Regions from separate parts of the Lacimicrobium alkaliphilum genome, predicted to be linked through region 1. Evidence: riboswitches for the same ligand, from Rfam matches in the RefSeq annotation. Region 1 holds a riboswitch; the other holds the start of a gene.
The links. Region 1 has a riboswitch for thiamine pyrophosphate ahead of AT746_RS06095 (TonB-dependent receptor). Riboswitches for the same ligand answer to the same signal wherever they lie in the genome.
Positions count from the first base shown of each region.

Region 1 (16,439 bases):
CCTCCTGCGTCCGCCATATAAACGAAAAAAGCCCCGATGTAGTTTATCGGGGCTTTTTTCGTTTATGCGCGGCCCAGTGGGGTGAGAACCTCCTCAGGTTCGACCATTTTGTCAGGAACAAAATGGAACAGCCGAAGGCTGGCCCCGAAGGGGCGTAGGGCAGGAAGCCCGGAATAATCCTCCTGCAGATTAAGCTCGGAGTAAAAGTACGAACAAAAAGACATTCTCACCGCAGAGTCGCGGAGATCGCAGAGGAGAGAGGGGCAACATCTCTACGTCCTCTGCGGTAAATTTACCATTAGCAAAGGTCACTGGATGCCCGATAACGACACTCGGGCATGACCAAAGGTCGTTCCCGCATGTTTTTAGCGGGAACCCAGCGCCTTAATCTTTGCTACTCATCACACGAAAAAACTTTAACGCCAGCGGTTTATTGGCTGTCCGCAAGGGCGAAAGGCAGGACGCCCTGAGTAACCCCCCAGTGTAGGGTCGAAAGCGAATACTGGGGTGTATTGTTTCGCAAACCCCGCGTCAGGTAGGGGGCAGGTACTGAGGATGGAATTCATTCGACCACCAAAGCGCCCCTGAACCGGCTATCCACCTTATAGTCTGACTTCCACCAGATCACTGTCAGCCAGCCGGGATTTGACCACCGTCAGCCTGGTCTGGTTAAGATCAAAGTTTAACCGAAAGCGGTTTTTGGCCAGCTCTTTGTGTTCGGCTTTACCTGTGACGATATTAACTCTGTGCAAAAGTGCTGTATTTTCTTTGTGAGCCGTGTAATACAGCCAGTCTCCGTTTATTTGCCAGCGATTAGGGGTTACAGCGGGTAAACGGGTGAGCAGGCGAGGGGAACGATCAACCTCAACCAGGTAGGCGTTGAATTGCAGGTCTATCATAATATGGCGCTGTTTATCGATACTGACTTTAGCCAGGTAGCCGGTCTCTGCGCGCACATGCTCCTCAGAAGTCAGGCTGTATCGGTATAACACGGGCCTGTTTTTCTCCAGCCGGGCATAAATTAAAGCATCTCCTGTGACAGTCCAGAAAGGCGGATAATTTTTGTCGATGGAGCTGGTAATAAATTTGAGGTCACCAGAGTTTATTTGAACCGTAAACACTCTGTTACCAGCCAGGCCCGTCAGCATGGTTTCCTGCTGATTGATTGTCAGCGCACTGATATCTGAGTCCTCTGGAAAAGCGGCGACAAGTTGTGTGTTCTTGTCTGAATCTAAGAATTTTATGCTTAACGTTCCTTGATGGCGTGAAACAAAATAGAGCCGATGAGTCTGCGGCCCATAGACAGGAAAATCCTCCACACCAGCGGATTCATAATAGTCCGAAGACAACAGTGGGTTGACAGAGAAAGGATTGGGTTGCTCACCCAGATCCAGATAGTTGCCGCTATGTTGGCGCATATAGAAGCAGTCATCAGCGCATTGGTAGAAGATATTGTTCAGATAAGACTGGTTGTGGGCCATTTTGCGCAGTTGTTGATCATGACGCTGATATTGCATCAATTGCCCCTGAAAATTCGACATAGTCAGCACGTTATCATCTGGCCCCCAGACCAGTCTGTGCATAACCTGTGGTAACAGATGGGTATGCACCAGCTCCCCCGTGGCTAAATGCAGTAACAACAATTCGCCTTTGTCTTGTTCGACGCCACGCAGTATCGCCAGCAGCTCACCATTGTGAGATTCCTTCGCAAAGATATCGCCGTGACCTGAGACATTCGGCGCGCTGATATTTTCCAGCTTGCTGTTTTTCAGGTGAAACTGCCAGATCCCCTGTGGCTGGCCGGCGCTGAATTTATCTTTAAGGTAGACGGACGCCCCATTGCTGGCCCAGCTCAACAGGTACATATCATTGGTAACAGTGCTCAGAGGGCTGGTGCGAACAATGCCTTTTCCAGGGCTATAGCCTGCCAGGTAATGACTTTGTGAATGGATATCACTGCGGGTATAAAGCAGTGTCTTGCCATCAGGGGCCCAGAGTCCGCCGGCATAGTTGGCCTGCTCAGAGGTAAGTCTGGCTGTTTTTCCTGAGCTGAGATCTTTAACGTAAAGTTGCAGGTAGTCGTCTTTATTAGCGCGGTGAGAAAATAGCAGCCGGTTATGTACCGGATCATAATCGGGACTGACTTCTGAGCCGGACATGTCAGTAAGATAACTAATGCTCAGGTCTGATTCTGCAGGGCTGCCAATAAGCCTCCCAAGCCACAGACTGCTAATTAACACCGCCAGTATCAGGGCTGACACAACCCATACAAGGAAAGGTTTGCTGTGCCGGTTTTGTCTGGCAGGCGGCTGATAAGATACCGGCGCAATCAGCATATAGCCTTTTAGCGGCAGGGTTTTGATATAGCCGGGATCACGGGCGTTATCCTTTAGTGCCTCCCGTAACTTTTTAATCGCGGCGCGCAGTGCATCGTCAGTAACAACACGTCCGGGCCAGAGTTGCGCCGTAATGGCATCGCGACTTAACAGCTGTTGCGGGTGGGTGGCAAAAAATAACAATAACTCACTTATCTGAGGCTCCAGTTTACGCGGTTTCGGGTCCTGATTATCAGTTGCGGATACTAAAGTCCCCCGTTCGGAGTCAAAAATATAATCGCCAATGTGTAGTACCACATCTTTTTCTCTTAAATTTTTATTATTCAAATCAATACCTTGAAACTTGTGAACTGGTGTGACCGAGTTGCAGATGTCCCCGGTCACAAAGCATCACAAGGGTTCCGTTGTGGTGCGGGGCATTTGGCGATATTGCTTGGCAGTATTACATCACAGGCTCCGTTTTTGTCCAGTTTACAGAGTCATAAAACAACGAGGAAAACCATGACCCGACTTATTCAGAGTCTATTCTTACTGCTGTCCCTGCTGTTAATTTCCCAGGTCTGTGCCGGCCAACCTGTACCAGATAATCTGGAAGATCTCGGGCAGACGATAGATAAGATCCGCTCAGACACAAAAACACCGGGTATCGCAGTGAGCCTGCTGCTAGCTGACGGTAATCTCTGGTTTCACAGTTCCGGTTTTGCGAACCTGAACAAGCGTACCCGCATCAATCAGGATACGCAGTTTCGTTTCGGCTCTGTTTCCAAGATGCTGGTGAGTCTGTCTGTCCTGAAGCTGGTGGATCAAGGCGTGCTGAATCTGGATGATAAAGTGGCAGATCTGGTACCCGAGGTATATTTTGACAATCCCTGGCAAGTGACACATCCGCTTACAGTAGCGCATTTGCTGAATCATACTTCAGGCTGGGATGCACCGCATTTTGCAGAGCAAATCAGTGTCAGTGATAAACCGGTGAGTATTAAACACGCCCTTGAGATACATCCCCATTCCCGCACGTCACGCTGGCCGCCCGGAACGCGCAGCGCCTACAATAATACCGGGCCATTGGTGGCTGCCTATATTGTCGAAAAATATACCGGTCAGACCTATGAGTCTTTCGTTAAGGAACAGTTCTTTACGCCACTTTCAATGAAAGACAGCGATTATTTCTACACCGATCATTATCGCACCCATGCTGCAACCTTTTATCAGGGCACCAGTGAAACACCCTACTGGCATCTTAATAATCGTGCAGCAGGTGCATTGAATAGCAGTCTGGCTGATATGGGCAAGTTTCTGGCCTTTTTGCTCAGACGTGATCAAAGCCCGGCATTATTATCCGAACAGGCCCTGAATAACTTCCAGCAACCACAGGCAAGTCTGGCGACATCAACTGGCCTGCAGCTGACATGGGCTTTAGGTAATAACCTCTATCATGCCAATGGGCAGGTATTATATGGCCACCAAGGCAGTCTGCCCGGGGCCAGTGCGATGGTCGTTTACCAGCCAGCGCTGAATAGTGGTTATGTGATCGCGGCGAATACCGGCGGGCCTGGTGTATCGCAAGTGCATAAACTGCTAGCAGACTTTATCACCCGATCATCTAATCCGCCTGTGGTTAAGCCTGAGCGCATGATCACCGACGAGGATAAACGGCTCAGCGGCTTTTATCGCAATATCAGTCCTGTTGCCGAACTGACAGATTCCTTTATGCGTCTTATTCCCTGGTCGCTACGTGTGACTGAACAAAACACGTTGCTGTCGATACCCTTTGCCGGCCCGAAACGCCAGCTTGTTGCCAATGCCACTACCGGGTTTAAGCAGCAATCAACAGGCAAAGTGGTACTGGTACAGGCTGAGGATCCTGTCGTCGGTGACGTATTACACTATGGCCCCCACACCCTGAAAAAGGTCAGTGTGCCTGGCGCCTATCTGCCCCGGATCGTGTTGGTGCTATGGCTCGTCAGTATTCTTTTGGGATTAGCCTTTGCCCTGATCTGGATACCGCGGAAATGGATGGGGAAAATCAACAACAGCGCTAGTCTGCGTATCCGCAGTTGGCCCATGATAACGCTGATACCGCTCGTTATTGTTGTGGCTTGCCTGCTGATGATCAAAAGCAGCGCCACGCCTTTTGTGTTAGCGGGTCAGCCCACAGTACTGTCATTGATAGTGTTTTTTGCCAGCATAGTGTTTTTCCTGGCCGCCCTGTGGAGTGTTCGTATCTGGTATCTGATCAGAAATGACAAAATGGGACGACTGGTAAGGTGGCACTCAGGCATGCTGATATTTCTGAACCTGGTTATTGCGCTGTACCTGTTATCACAGGGACTGATTGGTGTCAGGCTATGGGGTTAATACCATCGGCCCGATAAAATTGGGCCTTTCTTTTTATATGTGAGGCCCAATGGGGTGAGCCCCCCAGGGCTCGGCCATTTTCCCTTTGCCCATACCAGTGCTACATTGGCTGTTGTAATTTAACACTGCCAGGAACACAGATGACGTCCATTTCTCAGACCTTTGCCAAAGGGTTACTCTTTTCGCTTCCCATAGCCATTACTCTGGGGGCGCTTTACTGGTTTTTCAGCTGGGCGGAATCCTTGCTCAGCCCTTTGCTGGAATATATGTTGCCGCATGGCTGGTATATCACCGGGATGGGAGTGTTATCCGGTCTGGTGATTATTTTTCTGCTCGGGTTATTGGTACAGGCCTATTTGCTGCGGCAGATATTTGAGTGGCTGGAAAACAGTCTTAACCGCATACCGCTGGTGAAAACCTTGTATGGCAGTGCCCGGGATATTATGCGTTTATTCTCGGGCTCAGATCAGCATGAGTTGCAAAAAGTGGTGTTGGTAAGGATGCATGAGGATATTCGCATGATTGGTTTTGTCACTAATGAGGATATTGATTTTGCCAAAGAGGATGATGTGATTGCCGTCTATGTGCCACTGAGCTATCAGGTGGGTGGTCATCTGTTGTATTTACCCCGCAGCCGCTGCGAGCCGCTGGATATGCCAGTGAAGGCCGCCATGCAACAAGTGCTGACGGCCCATATCAGCCAGTCAAAACCAGTAAAACACCCGGTCTGATTTTCGATTCAGTCGTTGAACACGAGCGACCAATAATCTGCTATACCTTGTCTGGTGAGTATTTGCAGCTTGCGCTTGTACGCAGGCTTGTTACAATCCGCGCCAGATTTGTCGCTTAATGCACAAGTCCATTAACCAAGGGGTGCCGTGAGGCTGAGATCCGTATCTGCTGAAAGATGCAGTAGTGGGAACCCTTAAACCTGATCCGGATAATACCGGCGTAGGAATGGTTCGGGAACCGCTCCCAAACATCTCCCATTGACCTGCCGTAATACCGGATCTTTTCATACTAAAACGAGAAGATCCCAAAATGACACCAGCGAAAAACACTCTATATCTGGCCGTGGCACTGGCTTTTTCTGCTAACGCACAGACAAGCAGCGACGAAACTAATGGCCTTGAACATATTCTGGTTACCTCTGATTTTAATGCACAAAATTTGCAGGTGGTGCCTTCCAGCATTTCAGTTATTGGTCAGCAGCAAATTACTGAGCGTCAGGCCCAGCATCTTGAACAGATCCTGAATGTGGCCCCCAATGTCAACTTTGCCTCTGGCGCGTCCCGTGGCCGTTATGTGCAGATCCGCGGTATCGGTGAGCGCAGCCAGTTTTCTGAACCCGTTAATCCATCAGTCGGTGTGGTGGTGGATGATGTGGATTTTTCCGGTATCGCCGCCATCGGCACTCTGTTTGATGTGCAGCAGGTTGAAGTATTAAAAGGCCCTCAGGCCACCGAATTTGGCGCCAATGCGCTGGCCGGCGCGATTAAGATTCAGACCACACCGGCAGGAGCTGATCAGGCTTCGCGCCTGAGTCTGAGTCTGGCTGAGCACAATACCTGGTCGGCGGGCGTGGCCCACGGCGGCGATCTCAGTGACAAGCTGGCCTACCGGGTCGCACTACAGCAATATAAAAGTGATGGCTTTATTGAAAATATCTATCTGAATCGGGATGACACCGGCAATCGCGACGAGCTGACATCCAGAATCAAACTGGCCTGGCAGGCATCGGATGATCTGACGCTGGATTTAAATTATCAGTATTTTGATATTGATAATGGCTACGATGCGTTTTCACTGGATAATGATGACAAAACCCGCTCCGATGAGCCCGGGTTTGACCGCCAGAAATCTCATGCGCTGAGCCTGAAGGCCGACTGGCAACTGTCCTGGGGTCGACTGCTTGCCATCGGCGCACTGTCCGATTCGGACATTGATTATGGCTATGATGAAGACTGGACCTATGTCGGTTTTCATCCCTGGGAGTACAGCTCCTTCGACGCCTATTATCGTCAGCGTGACACCAAATCTCTGGAGCTTCGGGCTATCTCTGATGACAGTTCGCGGTTGTTTGCCGATACCACAGACTGGGTAGTGGGCGTGTATTCCAAGTCGGTGGATGAAGACTTACTGCGTCAGTACACTTATGCAGAAACGGATTTTCAGAGTACTTACCAGCCCGACAATCTGGCCCTGTATGCCCAGACCCGCACCCATTTTAATCACAGCACCCGCCTGACGGTGGGTTTGCGTGTCGACCGCTTTAATATTGATTATCAGGATAACGGCGGTTTCGCTGAATCCCTTGAAGATACTATCGTCGGCGGCAAACTGGTGCTGGATCATAGTGTCGCCAGCGGCGCTATGGTGTATGCCGGTATTTATCGTGGTTACAAGGCCAGTGGTTTTAATCCTGATGAGCGGGTCAGTCAGCAGCAGCGGTTATTCGATCCTGAATATAACTGGAACTATGAAGTCGGCGTAAAAGGCAATACAGATAAGGGCCATGTGCGTCTGGCGGCGTTCTATATGGAGCGTAAAGATACACAGATCAGTGATTATGATCTGCAGTACAGAGACGATGGTTCCGCCACTTTTATCGATATTATTGATAACGCGGATAATGGTACCAATTATGGTCTTGAACTGGAAACCGGCTGGCAACTGACTCCATCTCTCAGCGTCTTTGCTAACCTGGGCTGGTTACGGGCAACATTCAAAGGTTTTGAGCGCGCAGACGGCTCTTATGTGGAAGAAAGAGATCAGGCTCAGGCGCCACGCTATACCTTTAATCTGGGGCTGGACTGGAATATTACTGACAGCCTGCGCTGGCATATCGAGGCCGATGGCAAAGACAGTTTCTACTTCTCTGACGGCCATGATGAACGCTCTGACAGCTCGGTACTGGTGAACAGCCGCCTGGCCTATTCTCATCAAGACTGGACGCTGTCATTATGGGGGCGCAATATCTTAGATCGTGAATATCAGGTGCGCGGATTTGGCGGCTTTAGCAACGATCCGCGAGAGTTTTATGAAATTCCTAAGCCCTACTATCAGTTCGGCGATGGTCGTATGTTAGGTGTGAGTCTGGACTATTTATTTTAAGGAAGAATGATGCAAAACAATCAGGCAAATAAACTGGTAGCAGAAATATCCCTGTATCCGCTGGCTGAAAAGTATATTGCGCCGATCAAAACCTTTATTGATCGGCTCAACCGGTATCCGGAACTGGAAGTGGATACCAGCATGACCAGCACCAGAGTCAGTGGCGACTATCTGCCGGTTATGGAAATACTGGCTAAAGAGATGCAACGCAGCCATCAGGAAATTGGCCAGGCCATTTTTGTGTGTAAGTTTTTAAATGGCGATGCCTTGGGCAGCGGCGAATGAGCGACACGATGGCGTTACTGGCTCAGCAATGGGCCAGTCAGTCAGGCTGGGAGATACTGGCTGTGGTGCTGGCGCTGGCCTATGTGTACCTGGCGGCCCGGCAGAATATCTGGTGCTGGCCCTGTGCGCTGATCAGTACAGGTATCTACAGCTGGTTGTTCTGGGAACACACCTTACCACTGCAGACCGTGCTGAATGTGTATTACCTGGGTATGGCCGTGTATGGCTGGTGGCACTGGCGTGCCATGGCCCATGAAGAGGATTCAGATACAGCTGTGCAGACACGCCCCTGGCTCTATCATCTGGTAGCCCTGGTGACACTGTTGCTGATTTCGATTCTGCTGGCCGGCGTATTGCGCCCCTGGTTTAATGCGCAGTTTCTGTATGTGGATGCGTTGGTTACCGTATTCAGCCTGTTTACTACCTACCTGGTCACCCAGAAAGTGCTGGAAAACTGGTTGTACTGGATCGTGATTAATATGCTGGCGGCATGGCTCTACTGGCAATCCGGTTTGCTGCTGACGGCATTATTGTTTACAGGCTACTTTGGTTTTGCTGTGTACGGTTATATCAAATGGCGCGGCAGTTATCTGAATCAGTCGCCGAGCCCTTATGCTGCCTGAATCTGTTGTGGCTGAACTGCGTGGGCTGGATTTTATCGGCGCAGATTTTCAGCTGCAGCCATTACCATCCGGTGCGATTAACCGCAGCTATGCATTGCAGGCAGGGCAGCAGCGCTACTTTTTAAAATGTTTTGCCGACAACACCCCAACCCGGCTGAACCGCCAGGCACTTTTTTCCATGCAAAAACAGCTGGCTGCGGCTGGCCTGGCCTCCGAACCCTGTTATCTGTCAGAGCAGTGCAGCTTTATGCTCGAAACCTGGCAGGAGGTGAGGACGCTGGAAGATATCGAGGTTTCCGTTGAGGAGAAAGTGCTGATTCTGGCCGGACGTATGGCGCGCATTCACCAACAGAATATCGATTGCCCGGAGCTGGATCTGGTATCAGACTGGCACCACTACCTGCAACTAGCCGGAATCGAAAGTGGGGTGCTGTATAACAAGGTGGCGGAATACCAGCAATACTGGCAGCAACTACCTAAAATCACCTTTTGTCATCACGATCTGGCCTTTGCCCATCTGTGTATTCAGCCGCAGGGCCTGGTGCTGGATTGGGAATATCAGGCCCGTTCGGTGGCTGAGTTTGATCTGGCCTGTGCCATTCTGGTGAATCAGCTTGATGATCAGCAGGCCCGTATGCTGGTAGAGCGCTACGGGGAAGCCACCAGGCAGGATACTCTGGCGCTGTGGCACCAGGCTCAGGCTCTGCTGCCACTGGCTGAGCTTACCAGCGAGCTATGGTATCGGGCTGCAGAGCACTCTCGATAATCTGCTTTTTGTTGCCGGTTTTTTTGTTCTCTGGTGTTGTTGCGTATTATTTATTCACTCAGTCAGGGCTGAGGGGAAATTTCCTTTACCTTTAGCCTTGCATGGGTATAATTCTGCCTCCATTGCAGGGGTGTAGTTCCAATTGGTAGAACAGCGGTCTCCAAAACCGATGGTTGGGGGTTCGAGTCCCTCCACCCCTGCCACAAATCTCAGAAACCAGCCAAAGTGGCTGGTTTTTTTATGCCCTGAAAAAGAGAAAGGCATTGGAAGTGTGGAGGGCGAGAAGCCCCATGGGTTCGACATCTTTGTCGGGAACAAAGTGTACCGCGTCAGCGCCGCTTGCGGTCAGGCACAGGGACGTGCCTGAGGAAATCCCTCCACCCCTGCCAGCATTTAAGAAGCCTGCCATAGTTGCAGGTTTTTTTATGTCCAGGGAAGGACGGTATGCCGGAAATGTCAGGAACGTTTTTTCGGCGATGTCCAGGGATGGACGGTATGCCCGGGTTGTAGGGAACATTTCCCCGGCGATGCTCAGGGAAGGACGGTATGCCGGAAATGTCGGGAACATTTTTTGGCGATGTCCGGGGATACTATTCGACCCCACAGCACTTCATGATAAACTCATCAGCGATGAAAGCCTTAAGTCCCTATCAACAAGCTATTCTCACTGAACTGGGTATTGTTCAGTGGCATTTGCGCGCGCCACAACGGCTGGCATTGCTCGCTACAGATGCAGATACCGGTGTTGAAACTATTGCTGCCCGGCAGTTTACGGCTGCGGAGGCTGAAAACATCCCCGACACCCGCTTAGTTGAAGCTGGAACTTTGACAGAGCAGGAGATTGCAGATTCTCAGCCTGATGCTCCGCCAGTGACTGAGCAACATGAATATAACCAGCCACAGCAACAGCCTGTGCAGCAGGTGGATAGTCAGCATCCGATGTTTCAGGATATTCAGCTGGCGCTGAGGTCGCAACAACATGGGGCAGCGTTAAACTGGCAGGTCTCTGATAACTTCAGTTTTGATGGCAAGGTACTCAGCGCTCCCACACCACAGACCCTCAGCAATACACCGGAGCTTAAAAAGCAATTATGGCAACTGTTGCAGCAGCACCTTTAATTTTCAGCCCTATCAATGCTGACAATTATGACGCCGTTTTTCGTTTGCAATGCGCCTGTCATTCTCACCCCTGGTCGAGGGGCACCTTTGCCAGCTGTCTGACCCCTCCATACTTTGCCTGGCAGCTGAAAGGTGATGAGCAGTTACTGGGTTTTTACGTGGGCCTGCAGGTGCTTAAGGAAGCTACGCTGATGGATATCGGCCTGGCCCCTTCGGCCCGGGGGCAGGGATTATCCTATCTTTTGCTGGAACACTTTTTTGCCCAGTGCCGGGCAAAGGCCATGGAAGAAATCTGGCTCGAAGTCAGGGTATCCAATCAGGGGGCGATCCATCTTTATCAGAAAACCGGCTTTGAGCTAATTGAAACGCGCAAAAATTACTACCCCTGCGCCGAAGGCCGTGAAGATGCGCTGATTATGAGGCGCTTGCTGGCGGACTGAGCGGTTCGCAAAGACTGAAATCATTGGCTGATTGATTTACTGTGTATTTTCATCTTGTCGATACCCTTTGTGCTTGATTTCAGGGCGACTTCTGCCATCAATTTGGGTACAATCCGCGCCCATATAGTGATATTCAAGTGACCCCTGCCAGTAGATCTGGCACAGCAATAACAACAGAGAGTAACGTGGCCAGTAAAAGCTATCTTGAACAACTTAATAAGCGCAGAACCTTTGCGATCATCTCTCACCCGGATGCCGGTAAAACCACTATTACAGAGAAAGTCCTGTTGTTCGGTAAAGCCCTGCAAAAGGCCGGTACGGTAAAGGGTAAAAAATCCGGTCAGCACGCCAAGTCAGACTGGATGGAAATGGAAAAAGAGCGGGGGATCTCCGTGACCACCTCGGTGATGCAGTTTCCTTATCATGACCACCTGGTTAACCTGCTTGATACCCCGGGCCACGAAGATTTCTCTGAAGATACCTATCGTACGCTGACGGCCGTGGACTCCTGCCTGATGGTGATCGACTCAGCCAAAGGTGTCGAGGCCCGTACCATCAAGCTGATGGAAGTCACCCGTTTGCGTGATACACCCATTATCACTTTTATGAACAAACTCGATCGCGATACCCGCGACCCTGTGGATTTGCTTGATGAAGTGGAAGATGTACTGAAAATAAAGTGCGCCCCTATTACCTGGCCCATCGGCATGGGTAAGGAGTTCAAGGGCGTATACCACCTGCTGCGGGATGAAACCATTTTGTATCAGACCGGCCAGGGGCATACCATTCAGGACAGTCGCAATATCAAAGGGCTGGATAACCCGGAGCTGGATGACGCCATTGGCAGTTATGCTCAGGAATTGCGTGAAGTGCTGGAGCTGGTGCAGGGTGCGTCACATGAATTTGACCAGCAGGAGTTTCTGCGCGGTGAACTGACGCCGGTGTTTTTCGGTACCGCACTGGGTAACTTTGGTGTGGATCATATGCTCGACGGGTTGGTGGATTGGGCGCCGCGCCCTCTTAACCGTCAGGCTGAGCAGCGTGAAGTCAGCGTCGAAGAAGAAAAGTTCAGCGGCTTTGTATTTAAGATCCAGGCCAATATGGATCCCAAACACCGCGACCGTATCGCTTTTTGTCGCGTGGTTTCCGGCACCTTTGAAAAGGGCATGAAGTTGTTTCAAAGTCGTATTGGCAAGGATGTGCGTATTTCCGATGCCCTGACCTTTATGGCTGGCGATCGTGAGGCGCTGGATAAAGCCTACGCCGGCGATATTATTGGTCTGCATAATCATGGTTCGATCCAGATTGGTGATACCTTCAGTGAAGGGGAAACGCTTAAATTTACCGGCATCCCTAACTTTGCCCCGGAGCTGTTTAAACGAATTCGTCTGCGCGATCCGCTTAAGCAAAAGCAATTGCTTAAAGGTCTGATCCAGCTCGCCGAGGAAGGTGCGGTACAGGTGTTCAGGCCGCTACAGAATAATGACCTGATCGTTGGCGCCGTGGGGGTGTTGCAGTTTGATGTGGTGGTGGCCAGGCTGAAGGCTGAATACAAGGTCGAAGCCATCTATGAGCCGGTAAATGTCAGCACAGCCCGCTGGGTATACTGTGACGATGCCAAAAAGCTCGATGAGTTTAAGCGCAAAGCCGAGGTTAATCTGGCGCTGGATGGTGGCGACAATCTTACTTATATTGCCCCCACCATGGTGAACCTGTCACTGGCTCAGGAACGCCACCCTGATATTAAGTTTGTGCAAACCCGCGAACATTAGCATTTAACTGTAGGTCGGGATTTATCCCGACACAAATGCGGATGACGCCAGAATTGTCGGGCTTAAGCCCGACAGCAATGGCAGGCATTACCAAGGTTGTCGGAATAAATTCCGACCTACAACGGCCGAAAAAAGTTGAACTTAACGATGAATATACAACAGCTATTACTGGACAGATTTAAGCAGGCGCTGGGTAAGATTGATGCGCCCAAAGATACTAACCTGCCTTTGACCCGCAGCACCCGCCCCGAGTTTGGTGACTACCAGTTTAATGGAGCTATGGCGCTGGCCAAGACACTGAAACAAAAGCCAAGGGATATCGCCGAGCAAATCTTAGCTGCGGTTGAACTGGATGATATGGTCGAAAAGCTGGAAGTGGCCGGGCCGGGCTTTATCAATATTCATCTTCGCCCACAGTGGCTGGCACAAACGCTGAGTGACGCCCTGTCCAGTGCACATCTGGGTGTCGATAAAGAAACTCCGCAAACCGTGGTGGTGGATTATTCCTCTCCTAATCTGGCCAAAGAAATGCACGTGGGTCACCTGCGCTCCACCATTATCGGTGATGCTGTAGTCCGGACTCTGGAGTTTATGGGTCATAAAGTGATCCGCCAGAACCATATGGGCGACTGGGGTACCCAGTTCGGTATGTTGCTGGCCCATCTGAGCGACAAACTGGCGTCCGATCAGGTGGCGGAAACCGCCCTGTCGGATCTGGAAGATTTCTATCGTGAGGCCAAGATCCGCTTTGATGAGGAAGAGGGCTTTGCTGACCGTGCCCGCGAATATGTGGTGAGGCTGCAAAGTGGCGACACACAGTGCAGCCAGTTATGGCAGAAGTTTATTGATGTTTCTATCACTCACAGTGAAGAAGTGTATAAAAAGCTCAATGTTACCCTCAGCCGCGGCGATATTATGGGCGAAAGTGCCTATAACAAGGAGTTGGCAGGGATTGTGGCCGAGCTGAAAGAAAAGGGTATTGCGGTAGAAGATCAGGGCGCTCAGGTAGTATTTTTGCCCGAACTGGCCGACAAGGAAGGCAAACCGGCCGTGTACATTATTCAGAAATCCGGCGGCGGTTATCTCTACTCCACCACGGATCTGGCGGCTATGCGTTATCGTTCGTTCGATTTAGGCGCCGATCGTATTCTGATCTTCACCGATGCCCGTCAGGCACTGCATTTTAAACAGACCGAAATGGTCGGCCGAAAAGCGGGCCTGATACGCGAGCAAACCACCTACGAGCATTGCCCCTTTGGCATGATGCTCGGCAGTGACGGCAGACCTTTTAAGACCCGCACCGGTGGCACCATCAAGCTGGCCGATTTGCTCGACGAGGCCGTACAGCGCTCAGCAACCCTGCTGGCGGGCAGAGAGTCAGATCTTAATGATCAGCAGCGCGAAGAAATCGTGCGCAAAGTGGGTATCGGCGCGGTGAAATATGCGGATTTAAGTAAAAACCGTACCACCGATTATATTTTCAACTGGGATACCATGCTCAGTTTTGAGGGTAATACCGCGCCTTATCTGCAATATGCCTATACCCGGGTACAGAGTATTTTCCGCAAGGCCGAAGTGGCACAGGATGGGATCAAAGGCGAGATCATTATCAGCGAGCCTCAGGAACGGGCTTTGGCGGTACAGCTGACCCAGTTTGTTGAAGCTTTGCAACAGGTAGAGAAAGACGCTGCCCCCCATGTGCTGTGCAGCTATCTGTTTGAGCTGGCCAGCTTGTTTATGACCTTCTATGAGGCCTGCCCAATCCTCAAAACCGATGTGGCCGCAGAGCACCGTCAGAGCCGCTTATTGCTCGCCAGCCTGACCGCCAGAACCCTGAAAACCGGTCTGGAATTGCTGGGTATTGAAACCATGGAGAAAATGTAGCCTTTCCTGCGTACTTATCGAGCGGTTGAAAAGGTTATTGCATCAAGGAGGCACAGAGGACACAGAGATTAGAAGGTTAATGCTCTTTAAGCCTCTGTGTTCTCTGTGACTCTGTGGTTAGATTGCTGTTGTCCCGGAACGGGAACCCTAATCAGCGCCGGACTCTATACCATCCTGGTTTTCCATTTCCCCTGTCTGAATACCCATAAGCCTATAACGGCCAGCAGAGACTCCGCGATGGTGATGGCGATAAAAACACCATTAGTCCCTAACTGCCAGTATTGGGCAAGTCCGTACGCCAGTGGGATTTGCAACAGCCAGTAGCAGATAAAGTTAATTCTGGTGGGGGTCATGGTATCGCCCGCCCCGTTGAATGCCTGAATCAAAATCATGCCAATGCCGTAAAAGCCGTATCCATAGGCGATAAATCGCAGACAATTGACACCGTCAGCGATCACCAGCGGATCCTCGCTAAACAGACCGATTAGGGTTTCAGCAAAAAGAACAAAAATAACGGCCACTGCCAGCATAAAATACAGATTATACCGGGCCACTTTCCAGACCGATTGTTCGGCCCTGTCCGGCTTACCTGCCCCCAGATTCTGGCCTACCAGCGTTGCCACAGCGTTACTCATACCCCAGGCCGGCAGAATGGTGAAAATCACAATCCTGATAGCAATGGTATAACCTGCCACGGCGGCGCTTCCATAAGTGGAGACGATTCTGACCAGAGCTACCCAACTGGCAGTGGCAATCAGGAACTGCAGTATCCCGCCCAAAGAGACTCTGACCAGTGCCAGCATATCTGTCCACACAGGCTTCAATTGTGCCAGTCCAACCCGGATTCGGCTGGCTCTGCTGCTGCCGTGATGACATAAATGGTATAGCTGATAGATGACTCCGCTACCCCGACCTATCAGGGTCGCAACCGCTGCGCCTGTTACGCCCATTTCCGGAAAAGGACCAATACCGTAGATGAGCAGGGGATCCAGGACAATATTGAGTCCGTTTGCCAGCCACAGCGAGCGCATCGCCACATTGGCATCTCCTGCACCCCGGAAGATGGCGTTGATCAGAAACAGGTAGATAATGGTAATCGAACCTGTAAGCATCAGCAGCGTATAGTTTTTGCCCATCTCCAGCACCGCATCGTCTGCGCCCATTAAACGCAGTATCTCTTCGGCGTAACTGATACCTATGGCGGCAATCAGCAGGGATACCAGCATGCCGGTCCAGAGAGCCTGTCCGGCAACCTGATTGGCTTTTACGGTATTGCCTTCGCCAATGCGTCTGGCGACCATGGCCGTTACGCCCATACTCAGACCAATGGCGATGGCATAGATCAGTGTCAGTACAGCTTCTGTCAGGCCGACAACCGCCACGGCTTCGAAGCCCAGGGATGCAACGAAGAATATGTCCACTACGGCAAAGATGGACTCCATCATCATCTCCAGCACCATAGGCACCGCGAGTAAAAAGGCCGCAACACCAATAGAACCTTTGGTGAAATCCTGTTGTATATTGCCTGTCAGTGCTTGTTTAAATAATCCATACACAGAGGTGTGTTTTGTTGTGTGTTCCGTCATAAGAAAATCCTGTCGAACTCGCTTCAGACTCAATACGTCTGTCCGTCCGTCACCCCTGAACCGATGCGCTAGGCAGGGCATCACGGGCGATCACGAACAGTTCGGTATTGTGAAACGTAAAAATATGGACCTGCAGGCCCGGTAAAGTAAAAAGGT
Region 1 is NZ_CP013650.1:1,338,406-1,354,844, forward strand. It holds tRNA gene AT746_RS06075 (tRNA-Arg) at 1-16, shown strand, start outside; gene AT746_RS06080 (winged helix-turn-helix domain-containing protein) at 603-2,663, opposite strand; gene AT746_RS06085 (serine hydrolase domain-containing protein) at 2,838-4,694, shown strand; gene AT746_RS06090 (DUF502 domain-containing protein) at 4,835-5,425, shown strand; TPP riboswitch at 5,554-5,669, shown strand; gene AT746_RS06095 (TonB-dependent receptor) at 5,736-7,808, shown strand; gene AT746_RS06100 (hypothetical protein) at 7,818-8,093, shown strand; gene pnuC (nicotinamide riboside transporter PnuC) at 8,090-8,716, shown strand; gene AT746_RS06110 (phosphotransferase) at 8,724-9,482, shown strand; tRNA gene AT746_RS06115 (tRNA-Trp) at 9,609-9,685, shown strand; gene AT746_RS06125 (hypothetical protein) at 10,095-10,601, shown strand; gene rimI (ribosomal protein S18-alanine N-acetyltransferase) at 10,574-11,041, shown strand; gene prfC (peptide chain release factor 3) at 11,227-12,813, shown strand; gene argS (arginine--tRNA ligase) at 12,961-14,697, shown strand; gene AT746_RS06145 (MATE family efflux transporter) at 14,862-16,283, opposite strand.

Region 2 (16,439 bases), 1.9 Mb from region 1:
GTGTAAAACCAGATCTGCCATGGCCGCTGTGGCTGCCGCATGGGTAACAATCATGACCGTTGTACCGAGTTGGCGATTAACGTCTTGCAGTACACGCAGCACCGCACGTCCTGTGACGCTGTCGAGCGCACCTGTTGGCTCATCGCAAAATAACAGCATGGGATTTTTGGCTACTGCACGGGCGATGGCGACACGTTGCTGTTCGCCGCCGGAAAGCTGAGCAGGAAAATGATCCAGTCTCTGATTCAGCCCGACCAGTGCCAGAGCCTCTTCTGCCTCCATTGGGTTATCTGCGATTTCTGTGACCAGCTCAACGTTTTCCCGGGCGGTGAGGTTGGGCATCAGATTATAAAACTGAAACACGAAACCGACATGTTGCCTCCGGTATTGCGTCAGTTCGGAATCGTCCATTTGAGTCAGGTTCTGATTAAAAAACCATACCTCGCCTGATGACGGATGATCGAGACCGCCGAGAATATTGAGTAAGGTTGATTTTCCGCTGCCCGACGGACCTAATAATACAGCGAGCTTTCCCGCTGTAATTTCCAGGTTGACCCCCCTTAAGGCATGCACCGTTGACGGACCCTCTCCATAGACTTTGCTCAGTGAGTCGGTGCGAAAAGCGGGTAAATTTTTATCCAGAGGTGCACTCATGCAAGGCTTTCCCGGTCAGAGAGTCTTCTCAGCATATCATTACCTGTATATTGTGGTCACCAACAGGACCTGGCTACCGAAACGACGACTCTCCAGGGGCTATAATCCTCTTTGTTACAGACTATGACATTAACGCCGCTACCGGCAAAAGCCAGGGTGCCAGTCTGTCCATACAGGTTGCAGGCCTTTGGCTCTGACCACCTCTGCCATGGTCGCGGCGCATCTTTTATCATCGGTGGCAAACTGTTCCAGCGACGGGTTCTCGCTGGCGTAACCTCCCGGCTGGGTGCTGGAGCCGGCGCTGATACTGGTGATACCTAATGGCAGTAAATGGTCCCGCAGAAAGGGCGATTCACGGGTGGATAAGCTCAATTCCAGCTCGCTGTCGAAAATCCTCCAGGCACAGATCAATTGCACCAGTTGCTTATCCGACATCGGCCTGATGTCACTCAGACCACCGGCGCAGGGGCGCAGACGTGGGAATGACAGCGAATAGCGGCTTCGCCAGTAGGCTTTTTGCAGATAACGCAGGTGGCAGGCGGTGAAAAAACTGTCAATACGCCAGTCATCCAGACCGATCAGTGCGCCCAGACCTATCTTGTCGATACCGGCCTTTCCGAGTCTGTCAGGGGTTTGCAGTCGCCAGTTAAAGTCGGTTTTCTTGCCTTTTAAGTGGTGCCGGGCATAGCTGGTTTTATTGTAGGTTTCCTGATACACCAGCACCGCATCCAGCCCCAGTGAGCGCAACCGGCGATAATCCTGTTCGCTTAAGGGCTGCACTTCCATCGCCAGATAACTGAAATGACGCTTGATCAGGGGCAAGGCGTTGCAGAAGTAATCGAGGCCTACCCGGGATTCATGTTCACCGGTTACCAACAGCACAGAATCAAAACCCCTGGCTTTGATGGCCAGACATTCCTGCTCTATCTCATCCGGGGTAAGGGTTTTGCGCCTGAGTTTATTGCTCATGGAGAATCCACAGTAGCTGCAGTCATTGGCGCACAGGTTAGACAGATATAATGGCACGAAGAACTGCATGGTGTGGCCGAACCGCTGTCGGGTCAGGGTATAAGCACGCTGCGCCAACTCCTCCAGATAGGGTTCTGCGGCCGGTGACAACAGCGCCATAAAATCTTCAGGCCCGGGACGTTTTTTGTTAAGCACCCGCTCTACATCGTCTGCATTACAACTATACAGGCGCATGCGTACCTCTTCCCGGTCAAGCTTTTCAAATTCAGGTAAAAAGCTCACAGTGCCTCCGTAAAGGTCGTAAGGGGACTGGATGCCTGAGCCTGCCCGGGTTCGGCGGTGCCCGCTTCGAAAGCCATACGTCCTGCCTCTACCGCCAGTTTAAACGCCCTGGCCATACTGACCGGATCCGTGGCGCAGGCGATGGCGGTGTTAATGAGCACTCCGTCTACGCCCATTTCCAGGGCTTCAGCGGCCTGACTCGGCGCGCCGATACCGGCATCAACTATCACCGGCACCTGGCTCTGCTCCACGATGATCTGCAAAAAGGCTTTACTTTGCAGGCCCTGATTAGAGCCTATGGGGGCTCCCAGAGGCATCACCGCGGCGCAGCCGGCTTCCTGCAACTGCAGGCAGAGCACAGGATCGGCACCACAATAGGGCAGTACCACAAAGCCTTCTTTTACCAGCTGTTGTGCGGCTTTAAGGGTTTCCAGCGGGTCGGGCAGCAGATAGCGCTGATCCGGATGGATCTCCAGTTTCAGCCAGTTTGTACCCAGTGCCTCGCGGGCCAGTCTGGCGGCGAAAATGGCTTCCTCTGCGGTTCTGGCGCCTGAGGTATTCGGCAGTAAGTCCACCCCCAGACTGCGCAGGGGCCTGAGAATCTCATCACGTCCCTGTTGCAGATCCAGTCGTTTTAAGGCCAGGGTCACAAGTTGTGTGCCGCTGGCATCAAGGGCATAGAGCATGGTTTCGGCGCGGCTGAATTTGCCGGTACCTGTTAACAGCCGGGATGCAAATTTCCGTTCGGCGATGTGCAGCATGATTATCCCCCCGCCACCACAGTGAAAAGACTGATGCGGTCATTGGCCTGTAGTTCGGTTTTCTCCCACAGACTCTTATTCACCACCTGCTGGTTTACCGCTGCTGCGATCCCATTGTTATCCGGGCAATGTTGGCGGATAAGTGCCGCTAAGCTTACAGGAGCACTCAGCTCTATGGTTTGATCATTGATAGTCAGTTGCATTGTTTGTCTCCACATATCGGGCATTGAGGGGCGGGGGGCAGGGCATATTGTTGCCAGTTGTGGCTGAGGCCATCGAACAGATGTAGCTTCCCCCAGGGCACCGTGCCTGCGCCTGCCAGGTATTTGATGCTTTCCAGTGCCTGCAACAGCCCCATCATCGCCACTACCGGGCCCATTACCCCGGCATGCTGACATCCTTTTGGTGGCGCCTGTTCGGGCTCGTATAAACAACGATAGCAACCATGCTTCCGGGCCGGATGCAGGGCCAGAAACTGGCCCGAAAATCCCATGGCTGCGCCAATCATCAGAGGTTTGCCAAGGGCGTAGCAGGTGGCATTAATAGCCTGGCGACTGGTCATATTGTCACTGCAATCGAGCACCAGATCGGCTTCACCGACCTGTTCGGGCAATTGCTCTGTATGCAGATATTCTGCTAGCGCTGTGATACTGATATGGGGGTTTTGTGCCTGCAACCGCTGCGCTGCCAGCTCCGCTTTTAACTGGCCACTATGTTGCAGTGAATACAGCGACTGGCGGGGCAGATTGCTCGGCGTCAGGCGATCGCCATCGGCCAGAGTCAGCTTGCCGATACCGGCACCGGCCAGGTATTGGGCTGCCGCGCAGCCGAGTCCGCCGAGACCTATGATTAGCACAGAGGCCTGTTTGAGCCTGAGCTGGCCGCTTTCTTCGAGTTCCGGTAACAGGATCTGGCGACTGTAATGCATCACCTCCTGATCACTGAGCATAATGGCACTCCACCTTTGCCAGCAATTGTCTGACCCTCTGTTGCGGATTTCCGGCAGCGGTAATGGCGCTGACCATGGCGATACCGTCAACACCACAGGCCAGCACCTTATCCACTTTTGATGCCGAAATACCACCAATGGCAACGGTTGGAATGTCTTGCTGTAATGCCTGGTAGGCTTTAAGACGCTCCAGTCCCTGAGGTTTGGAGGGCATCTGTTTGGTATTGGTCGCGAAAATATGCCCCAAAGCGATATAGGAAGGGGCCAGCTGTATGACCCTGAGCAGTTCGGCATAACCATGGGTGGATATGCCCAGGGCCAATCCGGCCTGCTGAATGACCTTAAGATCGGCATCCTCAAGATCTTCCTGGCCCAGGTGCACGCCAAAGGCCCGGTATTTAATCGCAAGCTGCCAGTGATCGTTGATAAAGAGTCTGGCTTTATAGCAGTTGGCAAGGTCGATTGCCTGGCTGATCTCTGCTTCGAGCTGCTGATCCGGTGTGCGTTTCAGGCGCAATTGCAGTGTGGTGACGCCCCATTGCAGCAGTTTTCTGACCCAGTCCAGGCTGTCTACCACAGGGTAGAGCCCCAGTGAGCGTATTTTCAGGGCAGGGAATCCACATATTGAGGGCGCAGACTTGTGGTCCGGCTGGAACACAGCAAAGTCGGCCAGCTTTTGTGGCCAGCCCAGATGAGCAACAGGGCCGGGGCCACTGCCCAAGCCAGTGGCTGATTTCAGACCCTGATTAATATACGCCCGGGCGATACAGGCGGCATCGTCAAGTGGATAATCCAGCGCCATGGCGGTGGCAATGGCACTGGCATACACGCAACCCGTGCCGTGGCCGTGGGGCGTAGTGATTCTGGTGCTTGTCAGCTGCCAGCAACGATCCTTGCTGAAGTAGTAATCCGTGCAGTCCTGTTGTTGCCAGTGCAGATGCCCGCCTTTAACCAGTACCGCCTTTACCCCCTTATTCAGCAGCGCCCGGGCTGCCTGCTGCAGACTGGGCTTGTCGTTGGGGGCAATGCCGGTCAGCCATGTCAGTTCAGCGGCATTGGGGGTGATCAGATCCACTTGTTGTAAAAGTGGCTTACAGTGGTCAGGGCTGATTTCGCTGAGCCATGCGCCACTGCTGGCCCGTATAACTGGATCCCAAACTACAAAAGGCCCGGATTGTTGCTGCCTGAGCCAGCCAATAAACTCCCCCAGTAAATTCACCTGGCTGACATCGGCAAGCATGCCTATCTTAATGGCCTTTGGCAGCATATCAGCCGCCAGGCTGTCCAGCTGACTGCTGAGCATATCCACAGGCACAGCCTGAATACGCTCAACACAACGGGAGTTTTGTGCGGTGATGGCACTGAGCAGGGTACAGGCGTGACCGCCAAGGCCCTGAACGGTATGCAGATCGGCCTGAATACCTGCACCGCCTCCACTGTCGGAGCCGCCAACGCACCAGATTATGGGTTTGGGCATTTCAGGCCTCTCCACAGTCACCGGGCGCGTGATAAAGCTCACTTCCCTGCCGGCGAAAGGTTTCGGCCATCTTTTTCATGCCGGATTCTACTGTCTCGGGCTGGCCGTCCATGCCCACCATCTTTACCTCCACAGACTGTTGCCGGGCGATGTCCCGGACCTCCCGGGATATCTTCATGGAGCAGAACTTGGGTCCGCACATGGAACAGAAATGGGCGACTTTACCGGACTCCTGCGGCAGGGATTCGTCGTGATAATCTCTTGCCGTTTGTGGATCCAGTGCCAGATTGAACTGATCTTCCCAGCGGAATTCAAATCTGGCTTTGGACATGGCATTGTCGCGGATCTGCGCGCCGGGGTGGCCTTTAGCCAGGTCGGCGGCATGGGCGGCGATCTTATAGGTAATCAGGCCCTGTTTGACGTCTTCTTTGTTGGGCAGGCCCAGATGTTCTTTGGGGGTGACGTAGCAAAGCATGGCGCAACCAAACCAGCCAATCATCGCCGCACCGATGCCGGAAGTGAAATGATCATAGCCCGGTGCAATATCCGTGGTCAGTGGCCCCAGGGTATAGAAAGGGGCTTCGTGACAATGCTTCAGTTGCTCCTGCATATTGGCTTCGATCAAATGCATGGGCACATGCCCCGGTCCTTCTATCATTACCTGTACATCCTGTTGCCAGGCAATCTTAGTCAGCTCTCCCAATGTGCGCAGTTCACTGAACTGGGCTTCGTCATTTGCATCGGCCACCGAGCCGGGGCGCAGACCATCACCCAGAGACAGGCTGACATCGTACGCCGCACAGATCTGACAGATTTCGTCAAAGTGTTGATATAAAAAGCTTTCCTTATGGTGGGCCAGGCACCACTTGGCCATAATCGAACCACCCCGCGAGACAATACCGGTGAGGCGACTGGCGGTCATGGGCACATAACGCAGCAGCACGCCGGCATGAATGGTGAAATAATCCACCCCTTGTTCTGCCTGTTCGATCAGTGTGTCGCGGAACAGTTCCCAGTTAAGTTTGGTGGCATCGCCGTTAACCTTTTCCAGCGCCTGGTAGATGGGCACCGTACCAATAGGCACCGGACTGTTACGCAGGATCCATTCCCGGGTTGCATGAATATGCCGCCCGGTGGACAAGTCCATCACCGTATCGGCGCCCCAGCGTGTGGCCCAGACCAGCTTTTCTACCTCTTCCTCAATCGAAGAGGTTAAGGACGAATTACCGATATTGGCGTTCACTTTGACCAGGAAATTACGCCCGATAATCATCGGCTCGGCTTCCGGATGGTTGATATTGGCGGGAATAATGGCCCTGCCTGCGGACACTTCAGCGCGTACAAATTCAGCACTAATGGACTCTGGCAGTTTGGCGCCAAAGCCCTGGCCAGGATGCTGCTGAGTCAGTTGCTGATCACGGATACGCTGGCGACCCATATTTTCGCGCAGGGCAATATATTCCATTTCCGGTGTGATAATACCCTGGCGGGCGTAATGTAACTGGGTTACGGTTTTGCCTTGCTTTGCGCATCTGGGCCGGCGTTGCAGTTGTAGCGCCTGCTCCGATGATGGCTCCTGTTCAGCCATCAGATTACGGGTATAGCGGGACAGGGTGCCCTCCTGCAATTGGGTATCATCACGTTCAAGGATCCAGTTGTGACGCACAGCGTTAAGGCCGCGGCGTACATCCAGTTCGGCATCGGGGTCACCATAAGGGCCTGAGGTGTCGTACACAGGAATGGGTTCGTTGGGCTGATACGCCGGTGCTGACTGGCTGCCGGTCAGGGTATCGCTAAGCTGGATCTCGCGCATGGCCACACGAATATCGTCGCGGCTGCCTTTGAGATAAATACGTTTGGAACTGGGATAAGCCATCCCCTGCAGATGGTGCAGGAAGTTTTCCGCCTGGCTGCGGTTTTCGCGTCTGTTTGACATAGCATTCTCGCCTGATTAATGGTTTGAGAAGCTTGTCAGGAGTGTCAGCAAGAACAACGGCCACGCCATGTGCAGAACTGCCATTAGCAAAGGGCCGATGCGCTCTTGTTTCCTTCGCAGGTATTAGCCTGATCAGGTTCAACGGATCCCGCGTTTGCGGTCTCAGCCCCTGCTGGTTAAATCACCAGGGGCACTCCGACAAGATGTTGTCTATCAGTATAAGCGGATATTTCTCCCGAATGCAATGGCAGTTATGCGGCAGACTTTTTCTTCGCACCGGCTTTGGGTTTGGCATATTCCAGCGCCGTTTGCAGTAACAGATTGGAGCCGGTTTCCACATCCTGCCAGTGGGTCCATTCATCGGGGGAGTGACTGATACCGGCAACGCTGGGCACAAAAATCATCCCGGTTGGGGTAATCTTGGCCATATACTGGGCATCATGGCCGGCACCACTGGGCATCACCTCATAATCCAGGCCCATTTTCTCGGCTTGTTTGCAGAAGCTCTTGATCACTTTGTCAGACATGGCCTGGGGTTCGAGCCAGCTCATCTGTTCAAATTCAAACATCAGATTATGTTTGCGGGCGATGGCAGACAGAACACGACGGCAGGAATCAGCCAGATTTCGCATAACCTGCGGATCCGTATCCCGGCCCACCAGGGTAAACTCTGCTTCACCCGGTACCGTATGCGCATAACCGGGCTTAAGCTCCACCCGACCGACTGTCAGGCGGCTCTTGTCTGACCCATCCTCGTCGATAATACGGGGAATCTCATGGGCAAAATCCGCGAGCCCCATAAAGGCATCACTGCGCATATCCATAGGGGCGGTACCGGCATGGTTGGCCTCACCGATCAGCCGTACCAGCCATTTATACACGCCGGAAATAGCTTCCACTACACCGATGGGCTTCTTGATCCGTTCCAGCACCGGGCCCTGCTCAATGTGCAGTTCCAGAAAAGCGTGAAAATGTTTGGGATCCACCCTGGCATCCAGTGCTCTGAAGGCTTCCAGCCCGGCCCGCTGCATTTCATCTTTGAGAAACACATGAGTGGCGTCATGGGCATTTTCCAGCCAGTGAGGATTGAGCTCCCCGACAATCGCCTGCACCCCCATCATGCCACCAAAGCGCCCCTCTTCTTCGGCGAAGGCATAGACTTCGAGGGGATACTCACATTCCAGACCCGCATCCCGGATAACCCGCATGCATTCAAGCCCCGCCAGCACGCCCAGCGTACCGTCAAACATGCCACCGGCAGGTACCGAATCAATATGCGATCCCATGGCCACTACCGGCCCGGTTTGTCCGGCATTCATCTTGCCAATAATATTGCCGGCCTGGTCCATATGCGCACTGAATCCTTCGTCCTCAAACTTTTTAATCAGCCAGCGTCGCCCTTCCATGTCGGCTTCATTAAAACCAAGCCGGAATACACCTTTGCTCTCGGGGTCATAGCCGATATGGGAAAGTTCCAGCAGATCATTTTGAAGTCTGCTCAGCTGTACAGATAAGTCCTGTTGCATAGTGCCTCCTGTGCAAGATTTGGGCGGGCATCAGCACTGAGGTTGTCGCCCGGCGTCACTTGGGTATAGTGTATTAACAATGTTAGCATGTTAATACACTGATCACAGAGGAGCACAGCATGGGCAGGATCCTGAAGCTGGCTTTAGTGTTAGTAAGTATGATGGTGTTGCCGGTTTCGGCTGTGCAACAGATCGAGTCCCGGGAAGGATACTTTGTACTGGAATTAAATAATCTTCAGAACAAGTATGACGGCCTGGAAGTGGTGCAGTTGAGTGAAGGCGACCAGAGTGCCGATTTCAGTTCTGCGCAGCGTTTTGATATCAGCGGTCAGCAGCAGGCCACGTTGTCCGGTTTCGCCGATGGTCACTATCAGGCCAGGGTTACCGACAGCAGCGGTGAGAGTGCCCCACAACTGATTGCCGAAGTTGAGGTCCGACATCGATCTCTGACGCAGGCCCTGGTGTTGTTTGCTGTTGGGCTGGCGGCATTTTCACTGTTGGTGATTCTGTTGCTTAAGTTTAATCGCAAGGAGGCGGAATATGCTTGAAGCACAGTTAGACTGGGGCCTGGCGTTGGCCATACTGGTTGGTTTCGGTATCCTGTGGGTGGCCTTTGGCTGGTATTTAGGCCGGGATAACCGCAGTATCGATGATTACGCCCTGGCCGGGCGCAATGTCGGCTTCGCTTTTGCAACTGCTACCGCCATGGCCACCTGGATCACCAGTAATACCACCTTAGTGGCCCCGCAACTGGCCTATCAGTTTGGTATCTGGGGCATGATTGGGTACAGCATGGCGGCCTTTGGCCTGATGCTCTTCGCACCCATGGCTCAACGTATTAAATCCCTGATGCCCCACGGTTTTACCAGTGGTGATTTTATTCGTACCCGCTACGGTAAGAGCGCCTGGGCCATGTTTATGATCATCTCGGTGTTTTATGCCATGGGCTGGCTGGTGAGCCTGGGGATGGCAGGCGGAATATTGCTGTCATCCCTGAGTGACCTGAGCTATCACACCGGCATGTCGGCAATCCTGATCATCTGTGTGTTGTATACCTTGCTCGGGGGGCTCAAGGCGGTTATTGCTACCGACTTTGTGCAGTCTATTCTGATCCTGACCGGGGTGGTGATCATCGCCTGGGTCTGTATCGATACCGTGGGTATTGGTGAGATCCATCAAAGCGTCAGCGATTTCCAGCCGGAACTGCTCAATGTCGCTTTTCCCGCTGCGATCATGTTTTTATTTAACAACATCTTTTTTGGTATCGGTGAGATTTTCCACTCTAACGTATGGTGGTCGCGGGCCTTTGCCTTCAAGACCGGCGTGGGTAAAAGGGCTTTTCTGTTAGGCGGGCTGCTGTGGCTGCCTATTCCCATCGTCACAGGTTTTATTGCGTTGGCGGCAATCTCGCTGGGCATACTTCCGCCCAGTGCCGATATGGTGGGACCGCTGGTGGCGGCCAAGCTGCTGGGTAGTATCGGCGCGGTATTTGTATTTGTGGTGGTGTTTTCCGCCCTGGCGTCGAGCATGGACTCCTTGCTGGCCGCTACCTCGGACCTGATTACTCAGGACGGTTACAAGCGGCTGATCAATCCCAAGGCCGACAGCGATACTTTGCTAAAAGCCAGTAAGCGTGTGGTGATTGGTTTAGGCGTACTCACCTGGCTGTTATGCCTGCCTAAAGTGGCCACGTTAGGAGCTTTACTGAATTTTACCGGCGCCTTTGTGGCATCAGCCATCTGGCCCATTGTATTTGGTTTATATCATCAGGGGCTGACCGGCAGATTTGCCACTGCCGCCATGGCATTAGGCACAATTACCGGTCTGGTGCTTTACTTTGTTATTGGTTTTTATGTTGCCGCTATCAGCGCCTGTCTGATGTCGCTGGCGGTGTGTCTCATGGGTTTGTTGTTTGCCCCCGGCAAGTTTGACTGGCAGACCTTTAAGGAGCCTGACAATGTACCTGAGTGAAACCTTATTAACGTTACTGGTGCTGGTAGCATGCGCAGGCGCTGCGCTGGCTCCGATTATTTTATTGCTGCTGTATAAGCGCGATCTGAAGGATAAGTCTTTATGGTAGATCCCAAAATCGAACAGGTAGTCCAGTTTGAACGAACACGTCCGGATGTGCGCGGTGATGCTCATCCCAAGAAGTTGCTGCGCGCCATCGAAGAAGATGGCGATCATCTGGCCAAACTCTCCGATCAACATATTTTTTCCTCGGATCAGTTTGATCGCGCCACGCTGCTGCAGTTGTTCCGGCTGGCGGCAAAGTACGAGGCGAATCCGGGCCGGTTCAGTACCTCGTTAAACGGGCAGATTCTGATCTCAGCCTTTTACGAGCCCAGTACCCGTACTCGTTTGTCCTTTGAGAGCGCCTGGCATCGTCTTGGCGGCGATATTATGTCGATCACCGATCGCTCCACCACAGGTATTGCCAAAGGTGAATCTCTCGGTGATGTCGCCGAGATGTTCAATAATTATGGCGATTGCGTGGTGTTGCGTGATTCTCAGGAGGGCTCGGTACGGGAAATGATGAATGCTTTGCGCATTCCTATTATCAACGCCGGTAACGGCATTGATGAGCATCCGACCCAGGCGCTGGCCGATCTCTATACTATCTTTAAGTGGCGCCCGGATCTGGTTACCAATGAACCTGGCGAGCCTTTGCATGTGTGTCTGGTGGGTTTGCCTTCGAAAATGCGTACGGTACGCAGTCTGCTCAAACTGCTTTGTGATTTTCCCGAAGTTTTTACAACAGTGACAATTGTCAATGATTGTGACCGTGAAGAGATGTTTGCGCCGGGGCAACTGGAGCAACTGGAAGAAGCCGGGTTGAAAATTCACACCGCTGACGATCTGGACAGCGTACTACCCAAGGCAGATGTGGTTTATATCAACGCGATTTCCTGGGAGGGTAATTCCTTTAAGGAATACGGTAAGGTCTTTCATATCGATGCCAAGTCGCCTCTGAAGGAACACGCCATTGTTTTGCACCCTCTGGCACGGGGGGAGGAGTTATGCACCAGCCTCGATGGCACCAGCCACAACTGGTATTTCTCGCAGGCCAGAGGGGCGGTATTTTTGAGAATGGCTCTGTTGACCTGTCTGGTACAGCGGGCCGAGCGGGTGCTGGACGTTATTTGATTTTTACCACAGAGTCACAGAGGACACAGAGAAAGGTGAATCGTTTAAAAGGACTATTGGTGCGTTGCCAGCGAGCGATTTCCGATGTGCAGGTTTACCTCGCTTCCCCGGATAACAATCTCTGTGTCTCTGTGGTGCATTAACAACAGGAGTATTTATGTGCGGAATAGCTGGCATTTTTGCCAACACCCCTGAGCGCGAAATAGATTCACAAATTCTGGTCAACATGGCGGCTATTATGCACCACAGAGGGCCGGATAATTATGGTTACTGCAATCCCAAAGAGGTTGGGGTAGGCATGAGCCACGCCCGATTGTCGATTATTGATTTGAATGAAAGCCGGGGCCGCCAGCCCTTTTTTCTTCATGGTGGCCGGGTGATTTTCGCTCACAATGGCGAATTCTATGATTACCAGCGTCTGCGCGGGGAACTCACCGCTCAGGGCGAGTATTTCGAAACCAAGAGTGATTCAGAGATTGTTCCACACCTTTATTTGCGGGAGGGTATGGACGAGACCCTCAAACACCTGCGCGGTGAGTTTGCCTTTTCTTTGTATGATGAACAGCAGGATGCGCTGTATCTGGTAAGAGACAGATTCGGTATCAAGCCTTTGTACTGGACCCAAACCGACAATCATATTGTGTTCGGCTCTGAGGTAAAAACCGTACTGGCCCACCCTGAAGTAACGGCAGAATTTGACAGTCATGGCCTGTTTCATCAGCTGATCCAGGTAATGGTGCCGGGCACCACAGCCTTCAAAGGTGTACATCAGGTGGAACCCGGCTATATGCTGAAAATTACCCGCAAGGGTGGCAAGTTTAATATCGAAGAGACCAAATACTGGGATATGGACTTTCCGACTCCCGAACAGCGGCCGCGGATGGACGATGATTACTATATTAAAGGGGTGCGCGATCAGTTATTAGAAGCAGTGCAACTGCGATTAACTGCTGATGTGCCGGTGGGCTGTTATCTCTCTGGTGGTATCGATTCGTGCTCGATTCTCGGTCTGGCTTCAGCAGCAGCACAGGATCCGATCCGTGCTTTTACCATCAGCTTCGATAACGATGAATATGATGAGGCCAGCATCGCCACTGAAATGGCACGGGCTACAGGCGCTGAGCAGGATATTCTCAAGCTCAATGCCGAGCTGCTGTACGATAATTTCTCGCGCACTATCTGGCATACCGAACGCACTATCTACAACACCCTGGCCGTGGCCAAGCTGATGATGAGCCAGCATGTGACCCACAATGACTATAAAGTGGTGCTCACCGGTGAGGGCTCCGATGAGCTCTTTGCCGGTTATCCGGCCTTTCGCAAAGACATGTTCCTGCATGGTATGGAAGGGCTGAACGCCGAGCAGGCGGCAGAATGGCAGCAGACTCTGGCCGAATCGAACAAACTGTTCCAGGGAGCGATGTTACCTAAAGACGAATATGTGTCTGAGAAAATTAATGCCAAAGTGGGCTTTACCCCCAGTTGTCTGCAACCCTGGCTGGGTTGCTCCGATCTGGCCCGCAATCTTCTCACGCCGGAGATCCGGGAAGAACTGGCCGATTATGAGCCCGGTGCGGCCATTGCCGACAGACTGGATGAAGATTTTCTGACTGATCGCCATCCTCTGGATAAGGCCCAGTACGTGTGGATCAAAACCATGCTTGAGGGGCAAATTCTTACCTGGGGCGGTGACAGGGTGGATATGGCCAATTCCATGGAAGCCAGACCGCCGTTTCTGGATCACCATCTGGCTGAGTTTGCCGCCACTATCCCACCTGAGATGCGTATCAAAGGCAGCAAGGAAAAGTACGTACTGCGCGAAGCCATGAAAGGACTGTTGCCTACGGTACTGTATGAACGCCAGAAATTCGCCTTTATGGCGCCCCCGGCCCATACCGACGATAAAAAATGGCAGAAACTCAAAGGTCTGTTTGAACGCTATGCCTCCAAAGAGAAGCTGGAAAAGGCCGGCTTTATCGATGCCGATTATGTGCAGACTCTGATGCAAAAACAGGAAAGCCGTGATACCGACCTGGCCGATAAGGTGCAGATTGACGCCGTACTTAACCATGTACTTGGCGTGATGCTGCTACATCATCACTTTATCGAGCAGGACATTCCGCAGCTGGCCCATGATAAGGCCCAGGAATTAGGCTGGGTAGTTTAGGTCTCTATTTATGCATACAGGCCGATCGCCCTCAGGGTTATCGGCCTGTTCGTGTTTTTTGTGTGGTGGTAAAAAGCATTCAATCACGAAAGACACAAAAGAATACCACACGCATCTTTCTCTGCGCCTTAGCGCCTCTGCGAGATGATATGCTTTTAGCTCTTGCAGCATAAAAGACGTTATTTAATATCGAGTCTTTTAAGCGCTTTTTTGTACGCCTCACCGCGCTCTTTTTTAGCGACAGGGGGATTAAAGGGCGATGGAGTCGTACACCACAACTTTAGCCCACAGATGGGAGTATTTTTCGACAAATTCCTGATGCAGGGGATGAACCTGATAGATATTTTGTCCCTCTACGTCGTCAAACAACATGGTTTCTGACACCTGATAGCTGTTATCCACCACTTCCCGCTTCTCGGTAGAAGCCGGGACGCCAATCTGTAAACCCCGTATACTCTCAATCCGGCGCAGGCCGTTAAGCCCCTCAACCAGCTTATCGCGATCCTCAATCGAATCTGGGTTCTTAAGCCAGAAAAATACCTGATGAGTCAGTTTAGGAAACCGGGTACATGTTTGTTGCGCACCAGCCTTGCCTGGTAGCAACGATGCCGCTCCCAACAATGCAGTAGTACAAAGAAAACCTCGGCGGGAAGTATCTGGCATGGGAATATCCTGATTGCAAACCAGCTTTGAACGCTACCAGAGTTGCACAGATTTCGAAATAGTGCAGAGATTACGATTTTTTGTATTTGTTGTACCGATCTGCAGAGATTTCCTGCCATTGACAGGATTAATAGAGGAGCAGCCATGCCCCGCCGAGATAAAGCAGTATAAGCAATACGCTTTCCACGCCAATACGTCCGGGGCCCTGGCGTTCACGACGGATCAGTCCCATCATCAGAATGCCGGACATTAGCAGCGTCAGACCCGCCCAGAACAGCGTGTCGTCTGTCATGGTGTGGTAGATGGAGCCTTCGCGGTAGGCTACGTCGGAAGCGGCAGTGAATAACGTGTCAAATGCATTACCGCCAATGATCCCACCTACGGCCAGCGTTAGTGCCCCCCTTCGTACCGCAGCAATTGAAGTCACCAGTTCAGGTATAGAGGTACTGATAGCTGTCAGCATTACCCCGACAATGGTCTGGGTCAGTCCTGTTTTAGCGGCTATAACCGTTGCTGAGGGTTCCAGCGTCCATCCCGCCACACCGAGGATGATAAACAGCAGTGCAAACTCGCTCCACAGCCGCGCCATTGATGACATCTGGCTGGTGTCATCAGGTTTATCTTCACTGGTTTCCCGGGTTCTGGTCGGTGCCCACATGGGCGAATTATGAGCCCCTTGTGACAGATGAATACCGTATACATAGGCGATAAACAGCAGCGGTGTTACAGGGTGTATGCCCCACAGCGTCACTTCGGGCAGCAAGGGAGCGGTCATAATTAATGCCAGCAGCGTAATCAGCAGCGCATTTTGCATCATGTTGGGTACTGAGGCGGCGGCATGCTCCAGATTGGCGCGCCGGTAAACCATGTCGGCAACCGCCAGAAAGAAAGTTTGCACGGCGATACCGCCAAGCGCGTTACTGACTGCAAGTTCTGCATTGCCGTGCCAGGCTGCGGTTACAGACAATACCGAGCCACCAATGGATGTGGCTGCACCAAGTAATACCGCACCCGCTGCGGCTTCGCCTATTCCGGTGCGGTCAGCCAGTTGATCGACAACACGGGTAATACGGGTACCTGCTATAGCAATCACCAGTGCACAGCTTGAGAATACCAGCACTGCCTGCAGTAAGGTCCAGCTGTCGGGGTTCAGCAATCGAGCGCTCCTTATCTTACTGAGGTTTATCTCCTTTCTACTGACTGTAATATAATACACTCAGCAGTATTTGTATGGAGCCCAGCAGAGAACAATCTATGAAAGAAAGTGACTGGAAAAAGTTTAAAATAATCAAGGAAAAAGCCATTGAACGATTCTGCACCCAAACTCTGGAAGAGTTCGGGCAGATTATATCGAACAGCGAAGAGCATGTTCATAACCGTTACCTTCAGCTCTATAAGCAGGTGCAGGACCGAAACAAAGAGATGGCACTTATATTTGACGGCCACAGCAGAAATAATGCGTGGTGCCAGCTTATTGCAATGCGGACCAGAGGCCTGGCAGATGAGTCATTGTTAGCCGGATTGTCTGAGGAATTTCTGCAGCAAACTGATCCAAAGCGTTTTGGCTAAAAGCTTTTCAAGCACGAAAGAATACCAGAAGCAACGCCAGCCTGGCCCAATAAATTGGGCTCTACAGCGTAGAGTCAGTCAAAATGCAGCTTGGTTTTTTTGCGCAGCCAATAGAAGCCCCAACCACCCAAAAAGCCTGCCAGCGCCTGTAAGGTTAAGCCGGTGGTGCTTCTGGCCCCGGCTATCAGGGTGATATCCATAATCGGCTGCATCGCCATCAGAATACTCAGCATGGCGACGGCACCTGCCAGGGCATACAGCAGCCCGCCTATTGGGCCTGTTTTGCTGCAAATCCAGCCAGCAACACTCAGGGCAATCAGCATCCCCGCGGCAATAATG
Region 2 is NZ_CP013650.1:3,262,447-3,278,885, reverse strand. It holds gene AT746_RS14855 (ABC transporter ATP-binding protein) at 1-654, opposite strand, end outside; gene thiH (2-iminoacetate synthase ThiH) at 793-1,905, opposite strand; gene AT746_RS14845 (thiazole synthase) at 1,902-2,666, opposite strand; gene thiS (sulfur carrier protein ThiS) at 2,669-2,869, opposite strand; gene AT746_RS14835 (HesA/MoeB/ThiF family protein) at 2,860-3,615, opposite strand; gene thiE (thiamine phosphate synthase) at 3,605-5,092, opposite strand; gene thiC (phosphomethylpyrimidine synthase ThiC) at 5,094-7,028, opposite strand; TPP riboswitch at 7,121-7,236, opposite strand; gene AT746_RS14820 (Zn-dependent hydrolase) at 7,280-8,554, opposite strand; gene AT746_RS14815 (hypothetical protein) at 8,674-9,102, shown strand; gene AT746_RS14810 (sodium:solute symporter family transporter) at 9,095-10,525, shown strand; gene AT746_RS14805 (aspartate/ornithine carbamoyltransferase family protein) at 10,628-11,701, shown strand; gene asnB (asparagine synthase (glutamine-hydrolyzing)) at 11,859-13,868, shown strand; gene AT746_RS14795 (Dabb family protein) at 14,118-14,531, opposite strand; gene AT746_RS14790 (sodium:calcium antiporter) at 14,659-15,687, opposite strand; gene AT746_RS14785 (hypothetical protein) at 15,762-16,100, shown strand; gene AT746_RS14780 (hypothetical protein) at 16,175-16,439, opposite strand, start outside.
Region 2: another riboswitch for thiamine pyrophosphate. It lies ahead of thiC (phosphomethylpyrimidine synthase ThiC); the one in region 1 lies ahead of AT746_RS06095 (TonB-dependent receptor).